DNA from 3 places in the Nocardia sp. NPDC055050 genome. Region 2 is predicted to be linked to each of the others. Evidence: riboswitches for the same ligand, from Rfam matches in the RefSeq annotation. Region 2 holds a riboswitch; each other region holds the start of a gene.
What was found. A riboswitch is a leader RNA that binds a small molecule or an ion and turns the genes downstream of it on or off. The one in region 2 is predicted to bind S-adenosylmethionine.

Region 1: another riboswitch for S-adenosylmethionine. It lies ahead of ACWGCN_RS13665 (rhodanese-like domain-containing protein); the one in region 2 lies ahead of ACWGCN_RS21225 (aminotransferase class V-fold PLP-dependent enzyme).
Region 3: another riboswitch for S-adenosylmethionine. It lies ahead of ACWGCN_RS34980 (bifunctional o-acetylhomoserine/o-acetylserine sulfhydrylase); the one in region 2 lies ahead of ACWGCN_RS21225 (aminotransferase class V-fold PLP-dependent enzyme).

Annotation. Positions count from the first base shown of each region.
Region 1 is NZ_JBSGVG010000010.1:223,643-227,317, reverse strand. Features, by position in the region: gene ACWGCN_RS13675 (FAD-dependent oxidoreductase) at 1-1,261, opposite strand, end outside; gene ACWGCN_RS13670 (Rv0361 family membrane protein) at 1,452-1,910, shown strand; SAM riboswitch class IV at 1,956-2,075, shown strand; gene ACWGCN_RS13665 (rhodanese-like domain-containing protein) at 2,093-2,509, shown strand; gene ACWGCN_RS13660 (O-succinylhomoserine sulfhydrylase) at 2,520-3,675, shown strand, end outside.
Region 2 is NZ_JBSGVG010000020.1:55,913-69,808, forward strand. Features, by position in the region: gene ACWGCN_RS21220 (class I SAM-dependent DNA methyltransferase) at 114-818, opposite strand; SAM riboswitch class IV at 991-1,105, shown strand; gene ACWGCN_RS21225 (aminotransferase class V-fold PLP-dependent enzyme) at 1,147-2,463, shown strand; gene ACWGCN_RS21230 (excalibur calcium-binding domain-containing protein) at 2,673-3,227, shown strand; gene ACWGCN_RS21235 (Uma2 family endonuclease) at 3,257-3,892, opposite strand; gene ACWGCN_RS21240 (flavin reductase family protein) at 3,945-4,412, opposite strand; gene ACWGCN_RS21245 (YbaK/EbsC family protein) at 4,586-5,062, opposite strand; gene ACWGCN_RS21250 (crotonase/enoyl-CoA hydratase family protein) at 5,214-6,035, shown strand; gene ACWGCN_RS21255 (MarR family winged helix-turn-helix transcriptional regulator) at 6,124-6,615, shown strand; gene ACWGCN_RS21260 (MDR family MFS transporter) at 6,612-8,384, shown strand; gene ACWGCN_RS21265 (sensor histidine kinase) at 8,392-9,642, shown strand; gene ACWGCN_RS21270 (response regulator transcription factor) at 9,630-10,289, shown strand; gene ACWGCN_RS21275 (alpha/beta hydrolase) at 10,259-11,767, opposite strand; gene ACWGCN_RS21280 (serine hydrolase domain-containing protein) at 11,764-12,951, opposite strand; gene ACWGCN_RS21285 (hypothetical protein) at 13,152-13,379, shown strand; gene ACWGCN_RS21290 (inorganic diphosphatase) at 13,439-13,896, opposite strand, start outside.
Region 3 is NZ_JBSGVG010000072.1:2,858-16,753, reverse strand. Features, by position in the region: gene ACWGCN_RS35030 (SDR family oxidoreductase) at 87-836, opposite strand; gene glpD (glycerol-3-phosphate dehydrogenase) at 1,016-2,695, opposite strand; gene glpK (glycerol kinase GlpK) at 2,729-4,231, opposite strand; gene ACWGCN_RS35015 (IclR family transcriptional regulator) at 4,365-5,117, shown strand; gene glpK (glycerol kinase GlpK) at 5,209-6,705, shown strand; gene ACWGCN_RS35005 (hypothetical protein) at 6,734-7,018, opposite strand; gene ACWGCN_RS35000 (MFS transporter) at 7,060-8,208, opposite strand; gene ACWGCN_RS34995 (NADP-dependent isocitrate dehydrogenase) at 8,440-9,657, opposite strand; gene ACWGCN_RS34990 (MFS transporter) at 9,944-11,437, opposite strand; gene ACWGCN_RS34985 (TetR family transcriptional regulator) at 11,572-12,294, shown strand; SAM riboswitch class IV at 12,359-12,469, shown strand; gene ACWGCN_RS34980 (bifunctional o-acetylhomoserine/o-acetylserine sulfhydrylase) at 12,552-13,868, shown strand; gene metX (homoserine O-acetyltransferase MetX) at 13,865-13,896, shown strand, end outside.

The sequences.
Region 1 (3,675 bases), on a different contig from region 2:
TGAACGGGATGCCCTTGCCCTCGAGGAACTCGGTGACGGCGTCGAGCTCGGGCTTCGGCGCGGGGGCGAAGGCCTTGGCGTCGTCGAGCAGGCAGGCGATGGTCTCGTTGGCGTCGCCCTTGGTGTGGCCGATGAGGCCGACCGGGCCGCGCTTGATCCAGCCGGTCACGTAGGTGGCGGGCATGAATCGGGCGTCACCTTCGGCGGTGTCGTCGGCGATCACGCGGCCGGCCTCGTTGGGCACCGTGCCCGCCTGATCGTCGAACGGCAGCTGGGTGACGTTCTGCGAGAGGTAGCCCACGGCGCGGTACACGGCCTGGATGTCCCAGTCGGTGAAGTTGCCGGTGCCCTTGACGTTGCCGGTGCCGTCGAGCTGGGTGCGTTCGGTCTTCAGGCCGACGACCTTGCCGTCGGCGCCGAGGACCTCCGAGGGCGATTCGAAGAAGTGCAGGAACAGCTTGTGCGGGCGGTCGCCGTGGTCGCGGATGGCCCACTGCTCCAAGGTGTTGGCGACCATGTCGACCTGCTTGGAGTTGCGGCGGGCGGCTTCGGAGCCCTCGTCGTAGTCGATGTCCTCGGGGTTGACGATGACCTCGATCGTCGGCGAGTGATCCAGTTCGCGCAGCTCGAGGGGCGTGAACTTGGCTTGCGCGGGACCACGACGACCGAACACGTGGACCTCGAGGGCCTTGTTGCCCTTGAGACCTTCGTAGACGTTCGGCGGGATCTCGGTCGGCAGCAGTTCGTCACCGGTCTTGGCGAGCACGCGCGCGACGTCGAGGGCGACGTTGCCGACACCGAGCACGGCGACCTTCTCGGCATCGAGGGGCCAGGAACGCGGGACGTCGGGGTGGCCGTCGTACCAGGACACGAAGTCCGCGGCGCCGTAGGAGCCGTCGAGGTCGATGCCGGGGATGGCCAGGGCGCGGTCGGCGTTGGCGCCGGTGGAGAAGATGACCGCGTCGTAGAACTGGCGCAGGTCGTCGAGGGTGATGTCGGTGCCGTAGTCGATGTTGCCGAGCAGGCGGACCTGATCTTTGTCGAGGACCTTGTGCAGGGCGGTGATGATGCCCTTGATGCGCGGGTGATCGGGCGCGACGCCGTAGCGGATCAGGCCGAAGGGCGCGGGCATACGCTCGTAGAGGTCGATGCTCACGTCGGCATCGGACTTCATCAACGCGTCGGCGGCGTAGATACCGGCCGGTCCCGCACCCACGATCGCAATGCGAAGTGGGCGAGTCGCTGCAGTCTGTTCGGTCATTTCTACGCGCACCCTTTGGTCGAGAACTGATTTGACGGCGTCAACTTAGCTTAGGCTAAGTCGGACATCCGCTTACTGGCAGCTGCCATCGACGTCGGCAGCCGACCGCAATCAAGGCGATTCTAGCTGCGGCGTTGCAGCCACCCGGCGCGCGGTGTAGCTGCCCGCGCGGGTCTGTCAGGATTACAGCATGAACGAGGAGCAAACAGGCTCGGATGACCAGCCCGTAGTGGTGGATCAGACCGACAAGCGTTCCATCGTCCCGTTCGTCGCGGCCGCGGTGATCGCGATCATCGTGCTCATCGGCATCGTGGCGGGTGGACTGCTCTCACCCGCTGAGAAAAATGTCACAGAGGCCGACCGTCTCGCGGCCGCCGTCACCAACTATATCGACGCGCGCTCGCGCAGCGACCTCCGTCCGCCGACCGGTGTGGCCTGCCCCGGGTTCGACGAGGAGAAATCCGGCCTCGGCGAACAGCTCGGTGGCCCGAAATCCACTGTCACGATCGACGGCAAGGGTTTCGAGAACGCCACCGTCAACGGCGACCGCGCCAAGATCGACGCGGCGCTCGTGGTCAACGGCAACCCGGCGGCGAGCAACTGGAAACTGACCCGCGTCGACAGCGCGTGGCTGGTGTGTTCCTTCTGAATCGTTTGACACGATGACCGGTGCCGAGGCAATCTCAGATCGCAAGGTCATGAGTGCCAGCGTCAAGCCCCGGCTCGCTGGTCGGCAACCCTCCTCCGCGGTGGGGTGCTCCGGGTGACGACCTGGCCGTGTGTTCGGGGATTTCCGGCACGGCAAGAGCGGATTCACGCAGGAGGATCGACATGACTTACGCCGGCGACATCACCCCTGAGAAGGCGTGGGAGCTGCTCACCGAGCACCCCGGCGCTGTGCTGGTCGACGTGCGCACCGAAGGCGAGTGGGCACACATCGGCATTCCCGACACCAGTTCCATCGAACGCCCTGCCCACTTCATCGAGTGGGTCGACGGCACCGGCACCCGCAATCCCGAGTTCGGCGTGCAGCTCGAGAAGGCACTCGCCGGTCGCCCCGACGACGCACCCGTGGTGTTCCTGTGTCGCTCCGGTCAGCGTTCCGCGCACGCGGCGAACCTGGCGACCGCGGCGGGCGTGGCACCGTCCTACAACGTGCTCGACGGTTTCGAAGGTGGTCCCGACGCGTTCGGTCAGCGCGGCAGCACCGGTTGGCGCGCTGTCGGCCTGCCGTGGCGTCAGGCATAAGGAGAAAAGCATGATCACCGGTGGTTCGTTCGACAAGCCACTGCCCGAAGGCGTCGGTCCCGGCACGCTCGGCGTGCGCGGCGGTCTGCGCCGTTCCGGCTTCGACGAGACCTCCGAGGCGCTGTACCTGACCTCCGGTTTCGTCTACGAGAACGCCGAAGCCGCCGAGGCCGCGTTCACCGGCGACGTCGAGCACTTCGTCTACTCGCGTTTCGGCAACCCGACCGTGGCCATGTTCGAGGAGCGCATCCGCCTGCTCGACGGCGCCGAGGCGGCCTTCGCGACCGCGTCCGGCATGTCGGCGGTGTTCACCGCGCTCGGCGCCCTGCTGAAGGCGGGCGACCGGCTCGTCGCCGCCCGCAGCCTGTTCGGGTCCTGTTTCGTGGTCTGTAACGAGATCCTGCCGCGCTGGGGTATCGAAACCGTGTTCGTCGACGGTGACGACCTCGACCAGTGGGAGCAGGCCCTCTCCGTCCCCACCCAGGCCGTGTTCTTCGAGACCCCGGCCAACCCGATGCAGACCCTCGTCGATGTCCGCAAGGTCACCGAGCTCGCCCACGCCGCGGGCGCGAAGGTGGTGCTGGACAACGTCTTCGCCACCCCCCTGCTCCAGCGCGGTTTCGAACTCGGCGCCGACGTGGTGGTCTACTCCGGTACCAAACACATCGACGGCCAGGGCCGCGTCCTCGGCGGCGCCATCCTCGGTGCCCAGGACTACATCGACGGCCCCGTCAAAACCCTGATGCGCCACACCGGCCCTGCCCTGAGCCCCTTCAACGCCTGGACCTTGCTCAAGGGCCTGGAAACCATGCCGTTGCGCGTGCGCCACTCCACCGAGTCGGCCCTGCGGGTAGCCGAGTTCCTGGAGACCAAGGATTCGGTCGACTGGGTGAAATACCCCTTCCTGGAATCACATCCGCAACACGCACTGGCCAAAGAGCAGATGACCGGCGGCGGCACCGTAGTCACCTTCGCCCTCAACGGCGAAGACGGCAAGAAGCGAGCCTTCGAGGTCCTCAACCGCCTCCGCATCATCGACATCTCCAACAACCTCGGCGACGCCAAAACCATGATCACCCACCCCGCCACCACCACCCACCGAGCCATGGGCCCGGAGGGGCGCGCGTCAATCGGCTTGTCCGACGGGGTAGTTCGCATCTCGGTCG
Region 2 (13,896 bases):
ATCTGCCGAGCACTCAGCGCAGCGATTCCCTTCGTCGGATGCTAGTTCCGCCACGCCCCCTCATGGGCGATTCCCTTCGCGTCGGGCGTGCCTCGAAGCGTGCGGCGCGGTGCCTATGCGACGCCGAGCGTCCAGACCAGCGCCATGGTGAACGGGTGGCCGCGCAGGTCGGCCCACTTGGGTTTCGCCGCGAGCCAAGCGTCGTCCACCAGGGCCTCGGCCGCTTCGGTGAGGACCCAGCCCGCGTCGGTGCCCGCGGCGATGTGCTCGCTCAGCAGGTGCAGGTGGGTGCTGATCGCGATCGGATCGCCCCCAGCCGGGGTGTAGTGCGTCGGCATTCCGGTGACCATCATGAACTGTGGGTGGTAGCTGACGTGGGCGAACGTGGCTCCTGGGACAGCCAGCCGCGCGGCCTCTGTGTAGAACGGGCGCAGGTCCGGCAGATGTTCGTCGATCAGTGAGGAGATCACGAGATCATAAGTGCTGCTGGGCAATTCGGTAGCACACACGTCGGCTTTGGTGAGTGTGCGATGTACACCGCGTACGCGGGCACGGGCCAGCATGCCCGCGCTCAGATCGACGCCGTCGATCTCGGCGCTACTGCGGCTGCGCAACCACGCGCCGGTTCGCCCCGTCCCGCAACCCAGGTCGACCGCCTGGCGCACGCCCGCCCAATCCGGGCGGCGAAGCCGATCCAGCAGCGCCGAGTCCATCTCGTCCATCACGGTGCGCTCGTAGGTGTCGGCCCAGCCGTCGTAGCCGGTGGCGACATCGACGGTGGGGTAGTGGCGTCGGTCGAAATCGGCGAAGGCAGGCATCACCGGAGTGTCGCAAAGGAAAGCGCACGTGGACAACCGATTTCCCGCTGCGGTCGCGACGCTCCGACCGCCGCGCCGAACCGGGAGATCTCGTGCGTGGCCGGGGTCGGCTCCGAGCGCGCCGGCGATCGGTGGTTGACAGGTCCGGTGGTCGTCTGTCACTCTCGTTGCAGGTCACGAGTACCAGCGTTCAGCCCCGGCTTGCTGGTCGGCAACCCTCCTCCGCGGTGGGGTGCTCCGGGTGACGACCAGGCTGACGTCCGAATTGGGCGCGGCAAGCGCGGGCCACCTCTTCAGGAGCGGGTCCCTGAGCCGACGGGATTTCGTCATGACTGCTGTAATCGACCCCACCTGTGCCATCGCCGCCGTTTCCGGTGCCGACCTGCAGGTTCCGCTCGTTCAGGGCGGTACCAGCTCCTACGCCAACTTCGACTACGCGGCGAGTGCGCCTGCGTTGAAGCAGGTCACCGACCGGATTTCGCAGTTGCTGCCGTTCTACGCCAGCGTGCACCGGGGCGCGGGATACGCCTCGCGGATCTCCACCGAGTGCTACGAGGCCTCGCGGGGGTCCGTTGCCCGGTTCCTCGACGCCGACGACGACCAGGTCGTGGTGTTCACGCGCAACACCACCGATTCGCTGAACCTGCTGGCCGGGTGCGTGCCGGGGGAGACCGTGGTACTCGATATCGAGCACCACGCCAACTTCCTGCCGTGGGCGAAGCACGGTCGTCGCGTCGTGCGGGCCGCCGCCACGGTCGAGGAGACGATTCAGCGTGTCGTCGCCGAGCTGTGCAGCAAGCCTGCCGCGCTGCTCGCGGTGACCGGCGCGTCCAACGTCACCGGTGAGGTGCTGCCGCTGGAACGGCTCGCGACCATCGCCCACCTCTGTGGTGCGCGCATCCTCGTCGACGCCGCGCAGCTGGCTCCGCATCGCCGGATCTCCCTGCGCGAAACCGGGATCGACTACCTCGCCTTCTCCGGGCACAAGCTGTACGCGCCGTTCGGTTCGGGTGTGCTCGTCGGCCGGCGCGACTGGCTGGACGAGGGTGAGCCCTACCTGGCCGGTGGTGGTGCGGTGCGCAATGTCGGTGTGACAGAGGTCGAATGGGCGTGCGCGCCGCAGCGGCACGAAGCCGGTTCGCCGAACGTCCTCGGCGCGGCCGCTATTGCCGCTGCCTGCGATGCGCTGGCCGCCATCGATCCCACCGAACTCGTCGCGCACGAGCGCTTTCTGGCCGACCGGCTGCGTGACGGCCTGTCCGCGATCCCCGGCGTCGACCTGGTCAGTATCTGGTCCGACAGTCCCGACTGTGTGGGCATCGTCGCCTTCACGATCGCCGATGTCGCCCCTGGCAAAGTCGCCGCGTACCTCTCCGCCGAACACGCCATCGGCGTGCGCGACGGCCGCTTCTGCGCGCACCCCCTCCTCGCGAGCCTCGGCCTCGACGCCGCCCTCCGAGCCAGCATCGGCCTCGGCACCACCGCCGCCGATGTAGACCGCTTGATCAGTGCGGTAGCCACCCTGGTCAGCCAAGGCCCCGCCTGGAATTACGCCGCCACCGACGGGCACTGGAACCCGACCCCCGAAACCCGTCCCCTCAGCGCCTCTTCCCCCGCAGGCGCCGCCCCCTGCCTGATCGGCTGAACTCGTCACAGGCGAGATTCGCCGAACGTCGGCCGTCGAGACCTGCTCTCGGCGGCCGATATTCGTTTTCCGTCGAGTGGTATCCGTCCGAGAACCCGACGGACCGCTTCTCGGAAATTCCAGGTTTGGACTGCCTCCCAGCTGGGTAACGCCTGTCGAACCCGTCGCGATGAAGCCCCCGAGATTGCCCGACAATCAAAGGGGACACCGTGACTCGACCGATTCAGCCGCCCGACCCGTGGGCTCGTCCGCCCCGCCGACCCGAAAAGAAGCGGCGTTGGCCGTTGCTGGCCGGGATCGGAGTCGCCGGCGTGCTCGGTCTCTCGGTCGTCGCCGGTCTCAGTGACGACAACCCCTCACCGGCCGCGCGGACATCACCCACCTCGACCACCCGCGTCGTCGCATCATCGACCACGGCCAAGCCGTCGACGACCACCGCCGCCCCGACCACCACGACGTCCGCCGCCCCGACCACCACGATCGATCTCCCGCCGGCACCCATCGCACCCACCACCACTGCACCCACCACCACGATCGCGGCGCCGGCTCCACCGCCGGTCATCGTCCCCGGGCCGACCACCACCGTCGACCTCCCCGCCCCGCGGGTGGCAGCCGTCCCGGAGCCCGAAACGCCCGCGCCCGCCAGCGCCTACTACAAGAACTGCGCCGCTGCCAGAGCCGCCGGCGCAGCCCCGCTGCGCACGGGCGATCCCGGCTACCGCTCCGGCCTGGACCGAGACGGCGACGGCGTGGCCTGCGAATAGCGCCGATCAGATGCCGAGGCTGCCAGGCATCAGTCGAGGTCCGCGTCGAGGGCGTCCCAGGTGATGGTGACGTCGAGCGGATCAGTGATGGCGATCGCGAGGGGATTGTGCGCGCGGAAGCGGGTTTCGGTGGAGATGTAGACGCCTGCGGTATTGAGACGAAGGATCTCGATGGACTTCACGCGGCCGTCGTTGTTCTCCATGCGGACGATCCAGTACTGCTCGATTCCCAGGCGGGCGTATTCCGCTCGTTTATCCACACAATCGGCGGTAACCGTCGCCGGTGATACCACTTCGACGACCAGCAGGGTGTCGCCTGCTGTCGGCTTGGTTTTCCACTTGTCGCGGGGGTCTTCGATGCAGCGGTACACAATGGCGTCGGGGCGGCGGAAGTTGAAGGGAACCTCCGAGACCAGCATGTCCAGTTCGCCGCTGGCCTTCAGGCAGGGCTGCCCGGTGGCGCGTTTCCGGATCGCTTCCCGCAGGGACTGTTTGATCACGTCGGCGCTGGCGATGTGATTCGGCGAAGGTGAGTCGCGATGCACCAGCAGGCCGTCTTTGACCTCGATTACCCGAGCGAGGTCTTCCGGCATCGCCAAATACGTGTCCAGGTCGATTCTCGGAACACCGGCGCGCAACCACGACCAGTCGTATTCCTCGCTCATCGGACCAACCTAGCTGTGGCAGGTGGGTCACCGGCCTACACAGACGCTCTGATCAGGTGTCGAGGGCGGTGGGGCGGTGGTATTTGCCGTTGTAGTAGAGCAACGGGGCTGCGGAGGGGGACTCTTCGGTTTGGTCGTGGACTCGGGTGACCAGGCCTACGGCGAGGGTGTGGTCGCCGAGGTCGATGAGTTTGTGGAGGGTGGTGCGCAGCCAGATGGGGGTGCCGTGCAGGACCGGTTCGCCGGTGTCGAGGGTGGTCCAGAGGGCGCGGTCGGTGAAGCGGTCGGCGGCGGTCCGAGAGAAGCGGTGGGCCAGGTGTTGTTGGTGTTCGCCCAGGAAATGGATCACCACCGAGTCCGCGGCTCGCAACGCGTCGATGCTCGATGAGGTGTGCGCGATGTTGAACGACACCAGCGGCGGTTCCAGCGACAGGGAAGCGAACGAGGTGGCCGTGAACCCCACCGGTCCACTCTCGGCTCCGAGCGTCACCACCGTGACGCCGGCCGGATAGTGCCGCATAGAGGCCCGATACTGCTCAGCCGTAATCCCGCTCAGATCATCGGGAACGACCAGTCCGGTCTCAGAAGGTTGCACATCGCCCACCGCCCCCAACTTACGCCCGTTCGGCGCGCGTCCTCACGGTCGCTGTGTCCGTTTGATCCAACTCACACGGTCGGGATGGGAAGCCGAATTCAGTCGATATCAATCGGCAGACCCGCGGTGATACGGATGATTTCGCGGAAGTTGGTGCGGAACACGGTGTTCGGGTGGCCGCCCGCTGCCCAGACTTCGGGGTGGGCGGCGAGGGCGGTGTCCACCCAGGTGGGGAGGTTGGTGGGGTGGCCGAGGGGGGCCGTGCCGTCGACGGGCTGGCCGGTGATGCGTTCGGCCAGGGCGGTGGGGGCGGGGGTGAGGGTGCCCTCGAGGCGTTTGCCGGTGCGGGCGAGGTCCACGTGGTGATGGTCGGCCACCAGGATCAGGACGGGGTCGTCGTCGAGGAGGAAGACCTGGGCGGTGAGGATCGCGGTGGGCTGGGCGCCCATGGCGCGGGCGGCGTCGGCCGCGGTGGGAGCCGGCGTCTCGGGGCAGACGATGACGCCGTGGTGCCCGCGGGCGATGAGAGTTTCCGCGACCCGGCATGCGACCGGCGGCAATGACGACCTGCGCATGTCATCCAGAGTAGGTCGATTGCGGGAAATATGCTGTGTTACTTGGAGTTCTGGCGAACGCGAACCCGGCCGCTGCGCGTCCGGCCCCTCCCTAGGGGTCGGGGGCGGGGCTGGGTGGGCGGCATGTTGGCGCGGTGGCAATAATCAGGGCATGAGTGAATGGAAGGCCTTTACCGTCGAGATCGCCGACAACGTTGCCCAGGTCACGTTGATCGGACCGGGCAAGGGCAATGCGATGGGTCCCGACTTCTGGCGCGAGCTGCCCGAGGTCTTCGCCGAGCTCGACGCGGATCCGCAGGTACGGGCGGTGGTGGTGACCGGGGCGGGCAAGCACTTCTCGTTCGGTCTCGACCTGGCCGCGACCGCGGGCACGCTGGCTCCGGTGCTGGCCGACGACGCGAAGGCGGGGCCGCGTACGGAGTTCCTCAGGGAGGTCCGCCGGATGCAGGCCTCGGTGACGGCGCTGGCCGAGTGCACCAAGCCGGTGATCGCGGCGGTGTCCGGGTGGTGCATCGGCGGTGGTCTCGACCTGATCGCCGCTGCCGATATTCGTCTGGCCAGCGCGGATGCCAAGTTCAGCCTGCGTGAGGCGAAGGTGGCGATCGTCGCCGACATCGGGTCGCTGCAGCGCCTGCCCGGCATCATCGGCGAGGGCAATCTGCGGGAGCTGGCCTTCACCGCCAAGGACATCGACGCGGCCCGTGCCGAGCGGATGGGCCTGGTGAACGAGGTGTTCGCCGATCAGGAGGCCGTGCTGGCCGCCGCGCACGCGATGGCGCGCGAGATCGCGGGCAACCCGCCGCTGGTGGTGCAGGGCATCAAGGACGTGCTCGAGCAGCGGACCAGCCCGGCGATCGCCGACGGTCTGCGTTACGTGTCGACGTGGAACGCGGCGTTCCTGCCGTCGAAGGACCTGCCCGAGGCGATCGCGGCGGTCTTCGAGAAGCGCGCGCCGGAGTTCAAGGGCGAGTAAAGGCAGTTCAAACGGTTGCCACGGCGACCGTTCTGCCTACATACTTGCATCACACAACTAATTGATTGATGCAAGTAAAGGTAAACGTGTGAGTGAGAGTGAGCCCGCGATCGACGCGATCGCGATCCAGCTCGTGCGGCTGCACCGGCTGCGCGATCGGGCGATGGCCCAGATCAAGGACCACTCGGGGATCGACCCGGCGGGGTTCATGGTGCTGTTCCGGTTGGTGTGTGACGGGCCGATGCGCTCGGGCGCGCTCGCCGACGCGGTGCATTCGGACGCGTCGACGGTGAGCAGGCAGGTCGCGCAGCTGGTGGAGCGTGGCCTGGTGGTGCGCGCCGCCGACCCCGACGACGGGCGAGCCACCGTGCTGGAGGCCACCGACTACGGGCGCGAGACCGCCGACCGGATCCGGGCGCGGCGCCGGAATTCCATTGCCATCGTCACCGAGAACTGGTCCACCGACGATCGCGCGCTCTTCGCCGGGCTGCTGACGCGGTTCGTCGAGGACTACGACGCGGCCCGCCCGGTCCTGCTGGCCCAGCCGCCCGCACTGAGCACTACGGAGAACGTTTCGTGACGACAACCGCGGCCCCGGTGGAATCACCGGCAGGCTTCACCCATCGCCAAATCCTGACCATCCTGTCCGGGCTGATGCTCGGCATGCTGCTGGCCTCGCTCGATCAGACGATCGTGTCGACGTCCATCCGCACCATCGCCGACGACCTCGACGGCTACTCGCTGCAGGCCTGGGCCACCACCGCCTACCTGATCACCGCGACGATCAGCACCCCGCTCTACGGCAAGCTCTCGGACATGTTCGGCCGCAAGCCGTTCTTCCTGGCCGCGATCGGTCTGTTCATCGTCGGTTCGCTGCTGTGCACGCTGGCCACGTCGATGTATCAGCTGGCAGCGTTCCGCGCGTTCCAGGGTCTGGGCGCGGGCGGACTCATGTCGCTGGCGCTGGCCATCATGGGCGACATCATCGGACCCCGTGAACGCGCCCGCTACCAGGGCTATTTCCTTGCGGTGTTCGGCATTTCGAGTGTGCTCGGGCCCGTCCTCGGCGGGCTGCTGGCCGGGCAGGACACCATTCTCGGCATCACCGGCTGGCGCTGGGTGTTCCTGGTGAACGTGCCGCTGGGGCTGCTCGCCCTGGTGGTGGTGACCCGGGTGCTGCACCTGCCGCGCAAGCCGCACGCCACCCATCGCATCGACTTCGCGGGTGCGATCGTGCTCGCGGTCGGATTGGTTCCGCTGCTGATCGTGGCCGAACAGGGTCGCGAATGGGGCTGGAGCAGTAACTCTTCGGTGATCTGTTACGCGATCGGCGCGATCGGGCTGGCCGGCTTCGTCGTGGTCGAGAAGTTCATGGGAGACGCGGCGTTGATCCCGCTGCGGATCTTCGACAATGTGACGTTCGCGCTCGGCGTGGTGATCTCCTTCGTCGTCGGTGCGGCGATGTTCGGCGGCATGCTGCTGCTGCCGCAGTACCTGCAGGTGGTGCGCGGCGCCGGGCCGACCGAGGCAGGTCTGCAGATGCTGCCGATGGTGCTCGGGCTGATGACCGGTTCGATCGTCTCGGGTCGGCTGATCTCGAAAACCGGCCGCTACCGGGCATTCCCGATAATCGGCGCGATCATGCTGACGCTCGGGTTGTTCCTGCTGCACCTGCTCGACGCCGACAGCCCGCTGTGGCTGGCGATGCTGTTCATGGCGGCCACCGGCTTCGGCCTCGGCAATCTCATGCAGCCGCTGACCCTGGCCTTGCAGAACGCGCTGCCGCCCAAGGACATGGGCGTCTCGACCGCGTCGGCGACGTTCTTCCGTCAGATCGGCGGCACCCTCGGCGCCGCGGTGTTCCTGTCGATCCTGTTCTCGCTGCTCACCCCGAACATCACCACCGAATTGCAGCAGTCGGCGGCGGACCCCGCCTACCAGCAGGCCGTGATCGAGGGCGCGCAGAGCACCAACCCGGCGGATGCCGCGCTGGCCAAGGGCCTGCTGGCGCACGACACGTCGGCCGCGGGCAAGGTCCTCCAGGACAGCTCGATCATCCAGCAGCTCGACCCCGAACTCGCCAAGCCCTTCCAGGTGGGCTTCGCCGACTCGATGTCGACGGTGTTCCTCGTCGCCTCCGCGGTGGCGTTGATCGCCCTGCTGCTGGTGCTGTTCTGGAAGGAAGTTCCGCTGCGGATGTCGGGGGGAATCCAAGCCGACGGCGATGCCAAGGCCGCCGAAGGGGTGGGTGCGCTGGTCGACACCGCCGCGCAGTCCGCCGCGTCAGCCGGGGACCCGCGCGACGGGGGCGAGGGTGGTCGAGTCCGAGCGGGTGCGCCCCCGGCATGATCATCGGGTGAGTCGATTCGGCAGCGGTGGTGTAGTGCGGCGGTTACGTCGTCTGCCCGCCGCTGTCGGCTATCTGCTGGTGGGCGGGCTGACCGGGGTGGCGTCGCTGTTCGCGGTGGTCGCGCTGGCGATCGTGGCGGCCGCGAGCCTGATCGGGATCGGGATTCCCGCGCTGCCGGAGGCGGTCAAGTTGATCCGGCCGCTGCTGGGGCTCGAACGGCGCAGGGCGGGCAGGTTGCTCGGCACGCCGATCGTGTCCGCCTACCGGCCGTTGACCGGCGACCTGCGTCATCAGCTCTCGACGCTGGCCGCCGATCCGGCGAATCGGCGTGATCTGGCCTGGCTGGTGCTGCACGCGATCATCGGATTGCCACTGGCCGCGCTGGCGGTGGCACTGCCGCTGAGCGCGGTACAGCATCTCGCCGTCGCGAGTTATTGGAGTGCGCGGGCCGACGGCACGGTGTCCAGCGGCGGCATCGTCATCGATTCTTGGACCGCCGCCGTGGTGAGCGTGGCGGTCGGCATCGTCTACGGCGCCCTCGCACTGCGCGCGCCCGAGGCGGCGAACGCGCAGGCCCGAGTGGCAGGGGCGTTGCTCGCGCCGGACGAGAACGCCGTGCTGGCCGATCGGGTCGCCGAGCTGACCGTGACCAGGGCCGCCGCGCTGGACGCGCACGGTGCCGAACTGCGCCGCATCGAACGCGATCTGCACGATGGCGCCCAAGCCAGAATCGCGGCGGTGATCATGCAACTCGGACTGGCCGAGCAGTGGCGCGACCGTGATCCCGAAGCCGCCGATCGGATGGTGCGGACAGCGCAGGACACGGCTTCGGCGGCCTTGGCCGAACTGCGCGATGTGGTGCGCAGCGTCTACCCGCCGGTGCTCTCGGATCGGGGCCTGAACAGCGCCGTCTCCGCGCTGGCCGCGCGCAGTCCGATCCCGTGCGTGCTCGAATCCAACGGCATCACCCGGCGGCCGATGGCGGTGGAAGCCGCCGCCTATTTCGTGATCGCCGAGGCCATCACCAACGCGACCAAACACTCCGGTGCCGACACACTGTCGATAGAACTGGGTGGGCCGCCCGATCTGCTCACCGTCGAGATCCGCGACGACGGTATGGGTGGAGCGAGCGCGACCGATGGGGGTGGTCTGGCCGGCATCCGGCGCAGGGCCGAGGCGCTCGACGGGCAGATGACGCTGAGCAGCCCCGCCGGTGGGCCTACTGTGGTGCGGGTGGAGTTGCCGTGCGGGTCGTGATCGCCGAGGACGACGCCCTCCTGCGGGAAGGCCTCGTCCTGCTGTTGAAGACGGCCGGGATCGACGTGGTGGCCGCCGTCGACAATGCCGACGATTTCCTCGCCGTCGTCACCGCCGACCGGCCGGACGCCGTGGTGGTGGATGTGCGGCTCCCGCCGACCTTCACCGACGACGGCCTGCGCGCTGCGGTGCGTGCCAGGACCGTCCACCCCGGGCTGCCGGTGCTCGTGCTGTCGTCCTATGTGGAGGACAGTTACGCCTCCGAACTGCTCGGTGACGGTGGCGGTGGCGTCGGGTACCTGCTCAAGGAACGGGTCGGCAAGGTCGACCGGTTTCTCGAATCCCTGCACCGCGTCGCCGCCGGTGGCACCGCGATGGACCCGGAAGTTATCGCACAGCTGCTGGTGCGCCGCAAGGTCGACGATCCGCTGTCCACGCTGACCGCCCGCGAACGCGAAGTGCTCGCGCTGATGGCCGAAGGACAGGACAACTCCGCCATCGCGGCACGCCTGGTCGTCACCGAAGGCGCTGTGCTCAAACACATTCGCAGCATCTTCGCCAAGCTCGGCCTCGCCGCCGACGAATCGGGCCACCGCCGGGTCCTCGCCGTACTGGCCTACCTGAACGCGCGCCCCGGATCATCCTGACAGACCGGGTCGGTGTCGGGCAGCGTGCCGTCGCGGAGATAGGCGTTGACGGTCGTGTCGACGCAGGTGTTCGGGTAGTTGCCGTAGATCCAGTGCACCGCGACATCTTCCAAGGTCACCATGCGTGACCCCGTCATTGCCCGGTGCATGACCCGCGCGCCTGCGTGGGTGGTGCGGGTGTCGTCGGTGGACTGGACGATCAGGCTCGGCACCGCATTGCCGATCACGGTCGGCTGCTCGACCGGGGGCGCCCAGAACGCGCACGGCGGGATGTTGTTCGCGAATGCGCCGAACAGCGGTTGATCGGCACGGCTCGCCTCGATATTGCGCCAGTACCAGGCTGGATCGCGCGGTACTTCCACATCGCCGCACAGGACGGCCAACGCCGGTGAGTAGTCGCGTGGCCGCGCGGTGAGCATGAAGGCGAGCGAGGCGGCAAGCTCGGGTTCGGGCTGCACCTCGATGCCGTCGGCGGCATCGGCGAGTTGCCGGATCTGGCGTGCCAGCGGCGGATAGTTGCGTGGGTCGTCGAGCCCGCGGTAGAGCACCATCGGCAGGCTGTGTTCGTCGACGGTGAACTCGCCGATCCGGATCGGCCGGTCGTTCGCGCGGCGGACCATGGTCTGCACGGTCGACCTGACCGCGGAACGGTCCGCGCCGAAACGGAACTCGCCGTCGTGGGCGGCCACCCAATCGGCCCATCGGTCGAATGCCGCCTCGTTGACCGGGCCCATGGCACGGATCATCCCGACCGATCCGTAGTGCTCGGGGTCGACGGCACTGTCGAGGACGAACCGGTCGCTGCGCTCGGGGAACAGCTGGGCGAAGACCGCGCCGAGGTAGGTGCCGTAGGAGGTGCCGAAGTAGCTGATTCGTTCCTCGCCGAGGGCGGCACGGATGACGTCCATATCGCGGGCGGTGTTGCGTGTGGTGATGTGGTGCAGCCGAGGTCCCTCGTTCGTCGCGCACAGCGCGGCGAGTTCGGCATGCTGGGCGACGCTTTCGGCGAAACCGACGCCGTCGAGACCGGCGGATTCCAGCCCGAATCCGTGCTGCCAGCGGCAGTTCACCGGGGTGGAGCGGCCGATTCCGCGCGGATCCATGCCGATCAGGTCGTAGCGGTCACGGACCTCGGAGCTCATCGCCTCGCGCACGTCGATCATGAAGTCGAGACCGGGAGCGCCGGGGCCTCCCGGATTGGACAGCAGCACGCCGCGACGTTTCGCCGGGTCCGTAGCGGGCAGCCGCGAGATGGCCACGGTCATCGTTTCCGCCTGTGGCGCCGAGTAATCCACCGGCACCCTTACCTGCGCGCACTGGGCTCCCGCCGGATCGAGACGCGGATCATCGCAGGACTGCCAGGTCAGCGACTGATGGCGAAAACGATCGAGCGGGTCGATATCGGCCGATGCCGTTGTGGCGGTCAGCAATCCGGCGGCCGTCGCGGCGACTGCGACGGCCAGGATCGCGCGTTTCATGAGGCACAGACCACGGTGTCGAAGGCCCGCTCGACAACCTCTGCCTGGTCCTTGTTGTGCGGCAGCTCGTTCACGGTGATGGTCACCGCGACGCCGTCGGCTGTGACCCCGGTGCGGGTATCGAAACCGGGGATGCTGCCACCGTGGGCGACGGTCGTCTTGCCACACGAGGTGGTCTGCACGACCAGGCCTAATCCGTAACCGGCCGAAGGCATTCGGTCGAACTGCACCGTCTGCCGCATCTGTTCCAGCTGTGCGGCGGGCAGCAACTTACCGTCCAGCAGTGCGAGGAAGAAGCGGTTCAGATCCGAGCCGGTGGCGATCATCGCACCCGCGGTATCGCCCCATGAGGGATCGAAGTCGGTGAAATCGACACGTGCGCCGTCGATGTCCTGATAGCCGCGCGGGTGTGGTGTGCGCAGGCCGATGTCGCCGGGTGCGGGAAAGTAGGTGTCGCGCAAGCCGAGTGGCTCGATGATCCTGGTGGTGATCTCCGTGGCGGCGGGGCGGCCGGTGACCTGCTCGATCAGCATGCCGAGCAGGATGTAGTTGGTGTTGGTGTAGACCGAGCGGGCGCCGGGTTCGTGCCGCGGCGGCATCGTCATCGCGATGCGGACCAGCTCGCTGGGCGAAAAGTGGCGCAGGCGGATGACTTCCGGGTCTGGCTCGATCTGCTGCGTGCCTGGGTCGGCACGCAGGCTGGGATCGCCGCCGGCCAGATAGTCCGGTAGCCCGCTGGTGTGCTGGAGCAGTTGGCGCACGGTGATGCGGTTGCCATCGTTGCCACTGCCCTGCACGACGCCCGGTAGGTACCGCTCGACGGGACCATCGAGTTCGACCTTCCCCTCGGCGACCAACTGCATGACCACGGTCGCGACGAAACTCTTGGTGTTGCTGCCGATTCGGACATACGCCCCGTCGGGAATCGGTGCGCCCGTCTCGATATCACCGACCCCCGCGGTGACGGTCTGTTCGCCGGCCGCGGTGGTGATCACGGCCTGGGCGCCGGGGAATCCGGCCTGCACCACCGATTCGAGCGCCTGCCGGATCTCCGGCCGACCCGGTTGCGCCGCCGTGGCGCTGTTCTCGGGCCCGCACGCGGTGACGGTGAGTAGTGCGAGCAGGCCGGTTCCGGCCGCGAAGGCACGCCGTGACTTGCTCGAAAAAGTGGTGTTGAGCTGCATGATTCGAGCCTAGGAACGAGCGGGCGCCGTGCCCATGCCGCGCACACCCGAATCGAAGGTGGTGCCTGCGCTACCAACCTTGGGGTGGGGTAGGTGAATCGACCAAGGGGAGAGCGAACCAACCTCTAGGGTTGGCTGTTCAAACCTCTGCGCCGCAATAACTTCGAGAAGTCGAAGTTGTCCGCGTCAGGAGAATCAATATGCGCATCAAATCCACCGTCGCCGCCGCCCTGCTGGCCGTCGCGACCGTCGCCGGGGTGTCGGCGGTCGGTGCGGGCAGTGCCGCCGCGGCGCCGTACGGAACGTATTACGGCACCTACTACGAGCTCTATCAGTGCCGCGCGGCCGGGGAAGATCCGTACACCGGCGGGTATTACTGGGAGTGCACGGAGAGCTGGGACGGCTGGGATCTCTACATCTGGTACTGACACCGAAACGGGAAGTCCGAAAACTCTTCGGACTTCCCGTTTTTCGCAGGTCTATCGGCTCAGTGGCCGGATTCCTTCAGCCGAGTGAAGGACTCGTCGATGATCTTCTCGGCCTCGGCGCGGCCGAGCCACTCCGAACCCTCGACGTACTTGCCCGGCTCGAGATCCTTGTAGCGCTCGAAGAAGTGCTTGATCGCCGACAGTTCGAACTCCGAGACGTCGCCCAGGTCCTGGATGTGATCCCAGCGCGGGTCGCCCGCGGGGACACACAGCACCTTGTCGTCGCCACCGGCCTCGTCGGTCATGCGGTACACGCCCACCGGGCGGGCCTCGACGATCACGCCGGGGAACACCGACTCGGGCAGCAGCACCAGCGCGTCGAGCGGGTCGCCGTCCTCGCCGAGGGTGTTCTCGATGAAGCCGTAGTCGGCCGGGTAGCCCATGGAGGTGTACAGGTACCGGTCGAGCTTGACCCGACCGCTCTCGTGATCGACCTCGTACTTGTTCCGAGAACCCT
Region 3 (13,896 bases), on a different contig from region 2:
TACGCAACGGCACCTGATCGACGGGACGGCCGCGAACCGCCGCTGCGCGGCGGCCCCTCCTCGAGGTCGGGGGTGCGGGGCTGGTTTCAGATCAATCTTCGGACAACCGGTAGCGGCAGGACGCGCAGCGCGAAGCCCAGTGGCACCCATGGCCAGCCGGGCACATAGGCGTTGGCCCGGCGCTTCTCGATCGCGGCGACCATGGCGTGCACGCCGGTTTCGGTGTCCACCATGAACTTCGGCTGATGCTTGACGCGATCGTTCATCTCCGAGCGGATGTAGCCGGGGTAGATCACCGAGACGTCCACGCCCGCAATCGCCTCCGCGCGAACCCCTTCGGCCATCGCCGCGACGCCCGCTTTGGTCGCCGCGTAGGTGGTGAGCGTCTTGGGCATGCCGCGCAGGCCCGAGATCGAGGAGATCATCACCAGGTGGCCGCGGCCCTGCGCGCGAAAGATCTTCAGCGCCGCCTCGCTCTGGGCCAGGGCGGCAAGGAAATTCACCACCGCGGTCTCGCGATTGGCCTTGTGATGGCCGGTGCCCAACGGCGCGCCCTTACCCAGTCCCGCGTTGACGATCACACGGTCGACGGTGCCGAATTCCTCGGCGAACTCGTCGAAGGCGGTGAACACCGCCGCATCGTCGGTGACATCGAGTTGCTTCACCGAGACGACCCGTTCGGGATGGTCGGCGAGGATCTGCGTGCGCAGTTCGTCGAGACGCTCGGTCCGGCGAGCACACAGGCCGAGGTCGTACCCGAGCGCGGCGAACTGGCGCGCCATCTCGGCGCCGAGCCCGGAGCTGGCGCCGGTGATCAGGATGGTGCCCCGGCTCACGACAGCGCCGGGGTTCGTCGGGGGGTGATTCGCGATTCCATGTGCCCACGCTAGCCACCACGCGGCACGGAGGTCGAGGATCGGCGACTACGTTCGCCTGGCCGATGCGCCACAGCACCGCGATGACCCACTCCTTCGCGTGTGCGCGGGCTGCGATGCCGCGGTGCTGTCGGCGGAGTTCAGCGGGCTGCGACCAGTCTGGCGGCGTTGGCGGCGGCGTCGTCGCCCGCTTCGTTGGCGGCCAGCTCCGCGTGGACCCGGTCGTAGTAGCGGTTGATCTCGGCGTTGGTGGTCTCCTCGTTCCAGCCGAGCAGCGGTGCGATCAGGCGGGCGACTTCCGGTGCGGCGGCCAAGCCGCGATCGGGGACCTCGATCGAGATGCGGGTGCGGCGGGTGAGGATGTCGTCGAGGTGCAGGGCGCCCTCGTGGGTGACGGCGTAGACGATCTCGGCGGCGATGTAGTCCGAAGCGCCCGGAAGCGGGTGGCGCAGGGCGGGATCCGCGGCGATGAGACCGAAGATATCGGTGCTCAGGGAGCCGTAGCGGCCGAGCAGGTGTTGCACCACGTCGACGGGCAACCGCTGTGACACCGACAGGTCGGTCACCTCGGCGAGCATGTCGAAGTAGCCCGCCGCGCCGACGATGGGCAACTGCGCGGTCGCCGAGGCGGGGATCTCCCCGCCCAGGCGCGCGGCGGCGGCGTCGACGACATCGGCGGCCATCACCCGGTAGGTCGTGTACTTGCCGCCCGCGATCACGAACAGGCCCGGCGCGGGTTCGGCGACGGCGTGTTCGCGCGAGAGCTTGGCGGTCTCCTTCGTGGCGCCGGTCATCAGCGGGCGAAGGCCCGCGTAGGTGCCGACGATGTCGGCCCTGGTCAGCGGCTCCCGCAGCAGCGCGTTGACGTGGTCGAGGATGTACTGCACGTCGGCGGCGGTGGCCGTCGGGTGGTTCTTGTCCAGCGCCCATTCGGTGTCGGTGGTGCCGATGATCCAGTGTTCGGCCCACGGGATGACGAACAGGACCGACTTCTCGGTGCGCATGATCATGCCGGTGTGCAGGTTCAGCCGGTCGCGCGGCACGAGGATGTGCACGCCCTTCGACATCTGGACGTGGAACGGGAAGTCCACGCCGGTCATCTTGATCATGTCGTCGGTCCAGACGCCGGTCGCGCTGATCACGGTGCGGGCCCGAATGGTGTGTGTCAGACCGGTTTCCAGGTCTTCGACACGCGCGCCGACGACCTTCTCGCCGTCGCGTTCCAGCCCGATCACCTTGGTCCGGGTCAGCACCGTGGCGCCGTTCTCGGCGGCGGTCCTGGCGATCATCATCGTGTGGCGGGCGTCGTCGACCTGCGCGTCGTAGTAGCGGATGGCGCCGGTGAGCGCGTCGTCACGTAGCGCGGGCGCGAGTTCCAGTGCGCCGGAGCGGGTCAGGTGCTTGTGCATCGGGACCGTGCGCGCGCCACCGAGGGTGTCGTAGAGGGCGATACCGGCGCCGATGTAGGCGCGCTCCCACACCCGGTGCTGGAGCGGGAACAGGAACGGCACCGGGTGCACCAGGTGCGGTGCGAGCGTATTCAGCAGTAGCCCACGTTCTTTGAGCGCCTCGCGCACCAACGCGAAATCCATCTGTTCCAGGTAGCGCAGGCCGCCGTGGATGAGCTTGGACGAACGGCTCGAGGTGCCTGCGGCGAAATCGCGTGCCTCGACCAGGGTTACCGACAGGCCGCGCGAGGCGGCGTCGAGCGCGGCGCCGGCGCCGGTCACGCCACCACCGATGACCAGGACATCGACCTCGGCGGTGTCGAGCGTGCCGACAGCCTGCTCACGGTAGGTGGGGTCCAGTTGCACAGACACGATGATCTCCTTCTCGAAAGTATCCGGGGTGACTCAGATTTCGGCCCAGTCGAGCGTGCGCTCGACGGCTTTGAGCCAGCGGCGGTAGCCGTGTTCGCGTTGCTCCGCGGACCAGGTGGGGTACCAGCGGACGTCTTCGGACCAGTTGTCGAGCAGTTCGCCGGTGCCGCTCCAGAAACCGACGGCCAGTCCGGCGGCGTAGGCGGCGCCGAGCGCGGTGGTCTCGGCGACGACCGGTCGCGAGACCGGGACGCCGAGCAGGTCGGCCTGGATCTGCATGGCCAGCTGGTTCACGGTGACGCCGCCGTCCACCCGCAGCGTCGCCAGTCGGACCCCGGCGTCGCGCTGCATGGCCTCGACCACGTCGCGGGTCTGGTAGGCGATGGATTCCAGGGTGGCCCTGGCCAAGTGGGCGTTGTTGCTGTAGCGCGAGAGCCCGACGACCGCGCCGCGCGCATCGGGTCGCCAGTACGGCGCGAACAGACCGGAGAAGGCAGGCACGAAGTACACGCCGCCGGAGTCGGCCACCTGCCCGGCGAGGTCTTCGATCTGCGCCGCGCCCGCGATGATGCCCATCTGGTCGCGCAACCACTGCACGGCCGACCCGGTGACCGCGATCGACCCCTCCAGCGCGTAGGCGGGCTTGTCGTCGCCGAACTGATACGCGACCGTGGTGATCAAGCCGTGGTTCGAGCGCACGATCTCCGTGCCGGTGTTGAGCATCAGGAAATTGCCTGTGCCATAGGTGTTCTTGGCCTCGCCGGGCTGGAAACACACCTGCCCGACACCCGCGGCCTGCTGATCGCCGAGCACGCCCGCGATGGGCACCGAGCCTTTGAACGGGCCGTCGGGCTTCGTCGTCCCGAACAGTCGCGGATTCGCCGACGGCGCGATGGCGGGCAGCATGGCGCGCGGGATGCCGAAGATCGCGAGGAGGTCGTCGGCCCAGTCGAGGGTTTCGAGATCCATCAGCATGGTGCGCGAGGCATTGGTGGGGTCGGTGACGTGCACGCCGCCGGTGAGGTTCCAGATCAGCCAGCTGTCGAGGGTGCCGAACAGGGCGTCGCCACGCTCGGCATCGGCGCGCACGCCCGCGATGTTGTCCAGGATCCACTTCAGCTTGCCGCCGGAGAAGTACGGCGCGGGCGGCAGGCCGGTCTTCTCGCGGATGAGCGCGCTGTGCCCGGCGGCGTCGAGGTCGGCGATGATGCGGTCGGTGCGGGTGTCCTGCCAGACGATGGCGTTGCCGTAGGGGCGGCCGGTGTGGCGGTTCCAGACAACGGTGGTCTCACGCTGGTTGGTGACGCCGATGGCGGCGAGGTCGTCGGCCGTGAGATCGGCGAGCGAGAGGGCGGTCTTGACGACGGTGCGGGTGCGTTCCCAGATCTCGTCCGGATTGTGTTCGACCCAGCCGGGGCGCGGCATGATCTGCGAGTGTTCGAGCTGGTGGCGGGCGACCACGGTGCCCCTGTGGTCGAAAACCATGAATCGCGTCGACGTCGTGCCCTGGTCGATCGCGCCCACGTACCGGTTCATTTTCTCGCCTTCCCGGACCTCGTCGTCGAGTCCGCCGTTCGGGCACCTGTGCCCGAAGCCCACGCTAGGAACGCGCGGACGCGGGCACCACAAGCACCGTTCGACAATGCTGAACGGTGGTAGGTTCGGGCCCATGCCCGGCCCGATCCAGTCGATCGAACGCGCCGCCGCCGTGCTGCGGCTGCTGGCGCGCGGACCGGGGCCGCTGGGTGTCGGTGAGATCGCGGCCGCGCTCGACCTGGCCAAACCCACCGCGCACGGCATCCTGCGGACGCTGCTCGGGGTCGGATTCGTCGGCCAGGACGCGCTCACCGGCAAGTACCTGCTCGGCCCCGCGATCGGCGAACTCGGAACCGATCGGCTCGACGTGAACGAGTTGCGCTCGCGGGCGATCCATCGGGCCGACGCCCTCGCCTCGCGCTCCGGGGAATCGGTACGGATCGCGGTAGCGCGGGATACCGGGATCACGGTGATCCACCACGTCTTCCGGCCCGACAACAGCGAGCAGGCCCTGGCAGTCGGCGAGGTACTGCCCGCCCATGCGACCGCACTCGGCAAGGTCCTGCTCGCCTACGACGCCGCGGCGAAAGCCGGTGCGCTCCAGGCATTCACCCGGCGGACGATCACCGAACGCGACCGACTCGACCGCGCGATCACCGAGGTGCGACGGCGGGGCTGGGCAGACGAAGTCGAGGAGTACCGCTCGGGCGAAGCGGGGATCGCCGCGCCGATTCGAGCCAGAGGTGGCCTCGTCGTCGCTGCCATCGGCATCACCGGGCCGATGGATCGGCTGTGCGACAACCGTTTACAAACCCGACAGGCCGCGATCGAGCAGGTGCGCGCCGCCGCTCTCGCGGTGCACCGCGATCTGACGGCAGCGCAATGAACTGTGCCACCACGCTTTTCACTGCGACCGTCCCCTTGAACAGGCGCGCCGCTACCGTGACACCCCTCACCGCCGACGAAAGCAGCTGCCGATGACGCAACGCTTCGTGCTCGCCATCGATCAGGGCACCACCTCGAGCCGGTGCATCGTCTTCGATCAGCACGCCCGGCTGGCCGGAATGGCGCAGCGGACCCACCGTCAGCATTATCCCAGGTCGGGCTGGGTGGAACAGGACGCGCTCGAGATCTGGCGCACGGTGGAGCGGATCGTGCCCGCGGCGCTGCGCGATGCCGGAATCACCGTCGAGCAGGTGGCCGCGATCGGGATCGCCAATCAGCGCGAGACCACCGTTGTCTGGGATCGGCACACCGGTTTGCCGGTTCGGCTTGCCATCGTCTGGCAGGACGTACGCACCGAAGAGCTGGTCGATCAGATGAGGGAATCGCCTGGAGCACACCGCATTACCGAGTTGAGCGGGCTTCCCCTTGCCACGTATTTCGCCGCACCTCGCCTGCGCTGGCTACTCGACAATGTCGACGGTCTGCGCGCCAGAGGCGAACGCGGCGACGTTCTCTTCGGGACCATGGAGTCCTGGCTCATCTGGAATCTGACCGGCGGCGCCGAGCACGTCACCGACGTCACCAACGCCGGCCGCACCCTGTTGATGAATCTCGCCACCCGCCAGTGGGACGCGGAACTGTTGCGGTTCTTCGGCATTCCAGCCGCCATGCTTCCCCGCATCGAACCGTCGACCGGCGATTTCGGCACCGCGAGTACCGTCGTCCCCGGCGTGCGGATCGGCGCCGCCCTCGGCGACCAGCACGCGGCCCTGTTCGGCCAAACCTGCTTCGCCCCGGGCGAAACCGAATGCACCTACGGCACCGGCGGCTTCCTCATGATGAACACCGGCACCGAACTGATCCGCTCCCGGCACGGCCTGCTCACCACCATCGGCTACCAGGTCGGCTCCGAACCGGTCTACGCCCTCGAAGGGCCGATCGCGGTCACCGGATCTCTCGTCCAGTGGCTGCGCGATATCGTCGGCCTGATCGCCACCGCACCCGAGATCGAAACTCTCGCAAGCACAGTCGACGACAACGGCGGCTGCTACCTGGTTCCCGCCTTCTCCGGCCTCTACGCCCCGCACTGGCGCAGCGACGCCCGAGGCCTGCTCATCGGCCTGACCTCCTACGTCACCAAGGGCCACCTGGCCCGCGCCGTCCTGGAGGCCACCGCCTGGCAGACCCGCGACGTGGTCGAAGCCATGAACGCCGACGCGGGTCTCCAGGCGAAGTCCCTGCGGGTAGCAGGCGGCATGGCCTCCAACAACCTGCTCATGCAGATCATCGCCGACGTCCTCGACACGCCGGTCATGCGCCCGCTGGTCACCGAAACAGTCTCCCTCGGCGCCGCCTACGCGGCGGGCCTGGCCGTCGGCTACTGGCCCGATCTCCAAGGCCTACGCCGCAATTGGAAGGTCGCCGCCCAATGGATACCGTCGCCGGACCGTCGAATACGCGAGGAAGAATACGAACGCTGGCAACGAGCCGTCCAACTCAGCGTCGGCTGGGCGCGGCCCGCCGACTGAACCGCCGAGGTAGAGACAACTCGCTGCGTCAGCCGAAGAGTTCGTCGGTACGAGTGGCGGTGACCGCCTGCGTCAACCACGCGTCGAGCTGGTCGAGGTCGGTACACGCGGCGAGCTGCGCCCGCTGCGCGGCGGACAGCTCGAGCCCGCGGGCAGTCAGCACGGTGAGCACCGCGTGCGCAGCAGTCTCGGCGACCTTCGCGTCCACCTCCGCGAGCCCCTCCTCGCGCCCCTTCGCCATGTACTTGGTAGCGATGCGGCCGCGATATTGAGGCGTGCTCTCCATCAGTTCCTCCAAGCGTTGGCTCAGCATGTGGGGCACTGTATGCCGAGGTACGCAAGGGCCCCAATCAGTTACAGCGTGTTATGCGCCGACCGGCGTTGCAGGAAAACCGTGAGGGTGAACAGGAGGACACCGGCGACGGCCAGGAGCGCGCCGACCATGGCGGGGGCGGTGTAGCCGAGGCCCGCGGCGATGACGAGGCCGCCGAGCCAGGCGCCCGCAGCGTTGGCCATGTTCAAGGCGGCGTGATTGAGGGCGGCGGCGAGGGTTTGGGCGTCGGCGGCTACGTCCATGAGGCGGGTTTGGAGGCCGGGGGCCAGGGCCGCGCCCGAGGCGCCGACGAGGAAGGCGCCGATCGCGGCGGTGACGGGGTTGTGCGCCGCCAGGACGAACCCGGCCAGGATCACGACCATCGCGATCATGGCCACGAAGATCGAGCGGTCGACGCCGCGGTCGGCGAGGATGCCGCCGCCGATATTGCCCACGATCATGCCGAGACCGAACAGCGCCAGCACGATCGGCACCGCGCCGATGGGCATGCCCGCGACATCGGTCATCGTGGTGGCGATGTAGGTGTAGACCGCGAACATGCCGCCGAAGCCGATCGCGCCCACGGCCAGGGTGAGCAGCACCTGCGGGCGTCGCAGCGCCCCGAGTTCGGTTATCGGGTTGGTGATCTTCATGCTGGTCAGCGCGGGGACATAGCGCCACAGAGCGGCCACCGTGGCCACGCCGATCACGGCGACGACCACATAGGCGTCACGCCAGCCCAGGTGCTGACCGAGCCAGGTCGCGCCGGGCACCCCGATCACATTCGCCACGCTGAGCCCGAGCATCACCGCGGCCACGGCCTTGGCTCGCTGCCCCACGGGCGCGAGCGTGGCGGCGGCCAGCGAGGCGACGCCGAAGTACGCGCCGTGCGGCAGACCGGACACGAACCGCGCGAGCACGAGCGTGCCGAAGGTCGGCGCGAGCACGGTCCCGATATTGCCGAGCGTGAACGCGACCATCAACACGATCAGCAACTTCTTGCGCGCCACCCGCGCGCACAACGCGGCGATCAGCGGCGCACCGACCACGACCCCCAGCGCGTACGCCGACACCGCGTGCCCGGCCGACGGCTCGGAGATATCGAAGGCCCGCGCGATATCGGGCAGCAACCCCATGGTCACGAACTCGGTGGTCCCGATCCCGAATCCACCCAGCGCCAACGCGAGCATCGCCGGGACGTGCCAGCTGGTGCGTGGCACGTCGAGGCGATCGGGGGCTGCGATGGAAGAAGTCACGCTTCCATGCAACGGGCACGACGACCCATTAGCTACCCGAAACGAGCGTGAGTTACCCCACCGTGGGAACAACCGCCGAGTACGGACGCAAAAGCGCTCGCATCGGATTCGATGCGAGCGCTTTCTCACAGCCGTGCAGGTTCGCGGTTGCGAACCGGGGCTATCTCACTTCAGAGCGCGAGCCAGGTTGACGTCCAGCGCGCCGAGGAATTCCTCGGTGCTCAGGTAACCCTGGTCGCCGCCGACGAGCGCGGCGAGGTCCTTCGTCATCTGACCACCCTCGACGGTCTTGATGACCACGTCCTCGAGCGCCTGCGCGAAGCCGATCACCTCGGGGGTGTTGTCCAGCTTGCCGCGGTGTTCGAGGCCACGGGTCCAGGCGAAGATCGACGCGATCGGGTTGGTCGAGGTGGGCTTGCCCTGCTGGTGCTGACGGTAGTGCCGGGTGACCGTGCCGTGCGCGGCCTCGGCCTCACAGGTCTTGCCGTCCGGGGTGAGCAGCACCGAGGTCATCAGGCCGAGCGAGCCGAAGCCCTGGGCCACGGTGTCGGACTGCACGTCGCCGTCGTAGTTCTTGCAGGCCCAGACGTAGCCGCCCTCCCATTTCATGGAGGAGGCGACCATGTCGTCGATCAGGCGGTGCTCGTAGGTGAGGCCCGCCGCGTCGAACTCGGCCTTGAACTCGGCGTCGAAGACTTCCTGGAAGGTGTCTTTGAACATGCCGTCGTAAGCCTTGAGGATGGTGTTCTTCGTGGAGAGGTACACCGGGTAGTTCTGCTGCAGGCCGTAGTTGAACGAGGCCCGCGCGAAGTCCTCGATGGACTTCTTGAAGTTGTACATACCCATGACGACGCCGCCGTCTTCGGGCATCTTCACGACCTCGTGGATGATCGGCTCGCTGCCGTCTTCCGGGGTGAAGGTCAGCGTGACGGTGCCCGCCTCGTAGACCTTGAAGTCGGTGGCGCGGTACTGGTCGCCGAAGGCGTGACGGCCGATGATGATCGGCTTGGTCCAGCCGGGCACCAGCCGGGGCACGTTGGAGATGATGATCGGCGCGCGGAAGATGGTGCCACCCAGAATGTTACGGATGGTGCCGTTGGGCGAGCGCCACATCTTCTTGAGGCCGAACTCTTTCACCCGCGCTTCGTCGGGGGTGATGGTGGCGCATTTCACGCCGACGCCGTACTTCTTGATGGCATTGGCCGCGTCGACGGTGACCTGGTCGTCTGTCTTGTCGCGGTACTCGATGCCGAGGTCGTAGTACTCGAGGTTCACGTCGAGATAGGGATGGATCAGCTTGTCCTTGATGAACTGCCAGATGATCCGGGTCATCTCGTCGCCGTCGAGTTCTACAACGGTGCCTTCAACCTTGATCTTGGACATGGATCTTCGTGTCCTCCTCGGTGGGTGCCCTTATTGCACGGCTAGGCGAACACGCTTGTGAGCGGACCCCAGCAGTTCCAACAGACAACGTATATGCCCCGCGTTGTCTGCGGGACGTGTGGTGCAAACAAGACGAGCGTACTGCTGTCCCCCACCTCACCGCGACGGGAGGCCCCACTGTGCGGGACAACCCTGCCGGCCCGCCTGTTATCACCCGATCGGGCCTTGACCGGCTACTGAGTGGTAACAAGAGGCCCGCGCCGTAGCGCGGGCCTCGTCGAGAAGGTCAGACCGCGACGGGTATCGCGGCCGCGTGTTCGTCGCCTTCGATCAGGTTCTCCGGCTTGTCGCGGATCATCACCGCGATCACCACGGCGGCGGCGAGGAAGAAGCCGGCGCCGATATAGAACGCGACGTCGTAGCTGTAGATCGAGGCGCGTTCGATCAGGTGGTCGACGGTCGGGTTGTCGGTGACGTAGTTCTCGGCGGCCTGCACCGACAGGGTGGTCAGCAGGGCGGTGCCGACGGCGCCGCCGACCTGCTGGGCGGCGTTGAGCAGGGCACTGGCGACACCGGAGTCCTCGGCGTCGACCTGATGCAGGGCCACGGCCTGCATCCCGACGAACAGCGGGCCCATCCCGAGCGCCATCAGCAGCTGCGCGGGCAGCACGCTCAGCGCGTACCCGTCGCCGTAGCTCAGTTGTGCCAGCCACAGCAGTCCCACGACGCCGAGCAGCGCGCCGACCACCATGAGCGGACGCGGCCCGAACTTGGGCATCAGCGAACTGGTGATGCCCGCCGCGATCCCGATGCCCACGGGGAACGGCAGGAACGCGATGCCTGCCTTCAGCGGCGAATAGCCCAGGGTGTTCTGGTAGTAGAAGCTCAGGAACAAGAACATGGCGAACATCGCGATCGGGATCAGCAGCGCGGCCAGCAAGGCGCCGCCGCGATTGATCTCACCCGGAATTCGCAACGGCAGCAGCGGGTTCGCCGAGCGTGCCTCGATGAAGACGAACGCGATGAGCAAGGCGAAGCCGGCCCCGAGCAGGCCGAGGGTGCTGCCCGCCAGCCAACCGTGTTCGGCAGCGCGACTGAATCCGTAGACGATCGACACCAAGCCGAATGTCACGGTGACGGCGCCGGGCAAGTCGTAGCCGCCGGTTCTGGGCACCGGGATATCGCGCGCGATCACCGCCACCGCACCGGCTACCGCGATGAGCGCGATCGGCGTGTTCATCAGCAGCGTCCACCGCCACGACGCGAATTCGGTGAGCGCGCCGCCGACGATCAGCCCGAACGCGATGCCACCGGCGGTGATGCCGGCGAACACCGCGAACGCGCGGGCCCGTTCCTGCACGTCGGTGAAGATCACCGACAACAGCGACAAGGCCGCGGGGGCGAGCAGCGCGGCGAACGCACCCTGCAGACCTCGGCCGACGAACAACTGCGGACCGGTCTGCGCGAGCCCCGCCAGCGCCGACGCGGCGGCGAAGCCGACCAGGCCGACCAGGAAGATCCGGCGCCGGCCCAGGTAGTCGGCCATCCGTCCGCCGAGCAGCAGCAGCCCGCCGAAGATGAGCGTGTACGCGGTGAGCGCCCACTGTTTGTCGCCGTCGCTGATCCCCAGGTCACGCTGGGCATAGGGCAGGGCGATCGTGATCACGGTGGCGTCGAGCACCACCATCAGCTGGGCGGCGGAGAGCACGACCAGCGCCCACCACCGCATCGAACTCTGTTGGGAATCAACATGTTTCGTTTCTATCTCGGTGCTGGTCACCAGGACTCCTCGTCACTCGATCAGTGTGAACCAATCCTGGCACTGTGAGACAATTGGCGTCAAGAGAAAAATGTCTGACTGCGCCAATTGACCTAGTTGGACAGATAAAGCGGCCGACACGGTAGGCTGGTGAAATGCTGGACTCGACCACTCCGATCAGCGCCGACCGGACGACCGAACCGGCTGCCGGCGTGCCGCTGGGCCTGCGCGAGCGCAAGAAACTCCAGACCAAAGCCGCGATCGTGGCGGTCGGACTCGAGCTGTGCGACAGCCAAGGGTTCGACGCGACGACGGTCGAGCAGATCGCCGCGGGTGCCGATGTGTCCCCACGCACCGTCAACCGGTACTTCGCGCTCAAGGAAGACATCGTGCTGGCCCCGATCGACGACTTCGGGGTCTCCGTCGCCGTCGCGCTGCGCTCCCAGCCGAACACCGGCAACGAACTCCAGGCACTGTGCGGCGCCTACCTGGAGGTGGTCCAGGCCGAGGCGGATGCGGACGGCATCCGGTTCATCCGCCAGTTCCTGCAGATGCAGCGGATCATGCGCACCAGCCAGTCGGTCAACGCGCGCGCGCTGGAATACGCGGAGAAGAAGAACGTCGCGGTGTGCACCGAGCTCGCGCAGCGGATGGGCACGTCACCCGAGGACTTCACGGTGAAGCTGGTAGCCGGGATCTGGCAGATGCTGTGCCATCTCTCGGTCGCCGATACCGAGCAGGCACTGCTGAGCGGGTCACCGACGGTAGCTGTTCGGGTCACGCGCGACGCCGTGCTGCGCGCCTACCACGGTTTGCGGCAGGTCTGTGGCGCACCGGTGGACGACACGCCAGGCTTCGGCACACCGTCCGGCGAGTGATCTTCGGCGGGAAATGCGGGGGAAGTTTCCGCCCGCGGGAGATCTCCGGTTAACATGACGGCAAGGTCATGAGTACCAGCGCCAAGCCCCGGCTCGCTGGTCGGCAACCCTCCAGCTGCGGTGGGGTGCTCCGGGTGATGACCGGGCTCTCGAAAGTCGAGAGCAAGCGCGCACTGCAGGAGGCCCCCATGTGTTGTTGCCAGTCGATCCGACCCAGTTGACGAGATCCCCCGGCTGACACCCATTTGGAGCACGACATGACTGACTCTTCCCTGCCCGAGAACTGGTCCTTCGAGACCAAGCAGGTCCACGCGGGCCAGGCCCCCGACGCGAGCACCAACGCGCGGGCGCTGCCGATCTACCAGACCACCTCCTACACCTTCCGCGACACCGATCACGCCGCCGCGCTGTTCGGTCTCGCCGAGCCGGGCAACATCTACACCCGGATCATGAACCCCACCCAGGACGCGGTGGAGCAGCGCGTGGCCGCGCTCGAAGGTGGCGGCGCGGCGCTGCTGCTGGCCTCGGGCCAGGCCGCGGAGACCTACGCGATCCTGAACCTGGCGAGCGCGGGCGACCACATCGTGTCCAGCCCGCACCTCTACGGCGGCACCTACAACCTCTTCCACTACTCGCTGCCCAAGCTGGGAATCACGGTCTCGTTCGTCGAGGATCCCGATGACCTCGCGCAGTGGGAAGCCGCGATCCAGCCGAACACCAAGGCGTTCTACGGCGAGACCATCGCCAACCCGAGCAGCGCGGTGTTCGACATTCCCGGCATCGCCGGTGTCGCGCACGCGAACGGCCTTCCGCTGATCGTGGACAACACCGTCGCGACCCCCTACCTGATCCAGCCGCTGGCCCACGGCGCCGACATCGTCGTGCATTCGGCGACGAAGTACCTGGGTGGGCACGGTGCGGCCGTGGCGGGCGTGATCGTCGACGGCGGCACCTTCGACTGGACGGTGCGCGACGCCGACGGCAACGCGCGCTTCCCCGGCTTCACCGAGCCCGACCCCAGCTACCACGGTGCGGTGTTCGCCGATCTGGGCGCGCCCGCGTTCGCGCTGAAGGCTCGCGTGCAGTTGCTGCGCGATCTGGGTGCCGCGGTCTCGCCGTTCAACGCGTTCCTCATCGCCCAGGGCATCGAGACGCTGAGCCTGCGGGTCGAACGGCATGTCAGCAATGCCGAGGCGGTCGCGAAGTTCGTCGCCGAGCAGCCGGGCGTCGACGCGGTGTTCTACGCGGGCCTCGAGTCCTCGCCCTGGTACGCGCGAGCCAAGGAGCTGGCGCCCAAGGGTGCGGGCGCGATCGTGGCGTTCGAGCTGGCAGGCGGCGTCGACGCGGGCAAGAAGTTCGTGGACGCGCTCAGCCTGCACAGCCATGTAGCTAACATCGGTGATGTGCGTTCACTCGTGATTCACCCGGCGTCGACCACGCACTCGCAGTTGACGCCCGAAGAGCAGCTGGCGGCCGGCGTCACCCCCGGCCTGGTCAGGCTCGCGGTGGGCATCGAGGGAATCGACGACATTCTGGCCGATCTGCGGGCCGGGTTCGCGGCGGCGACGACGTGACTGTGAGCACCGAATCGCCGATCGCCCG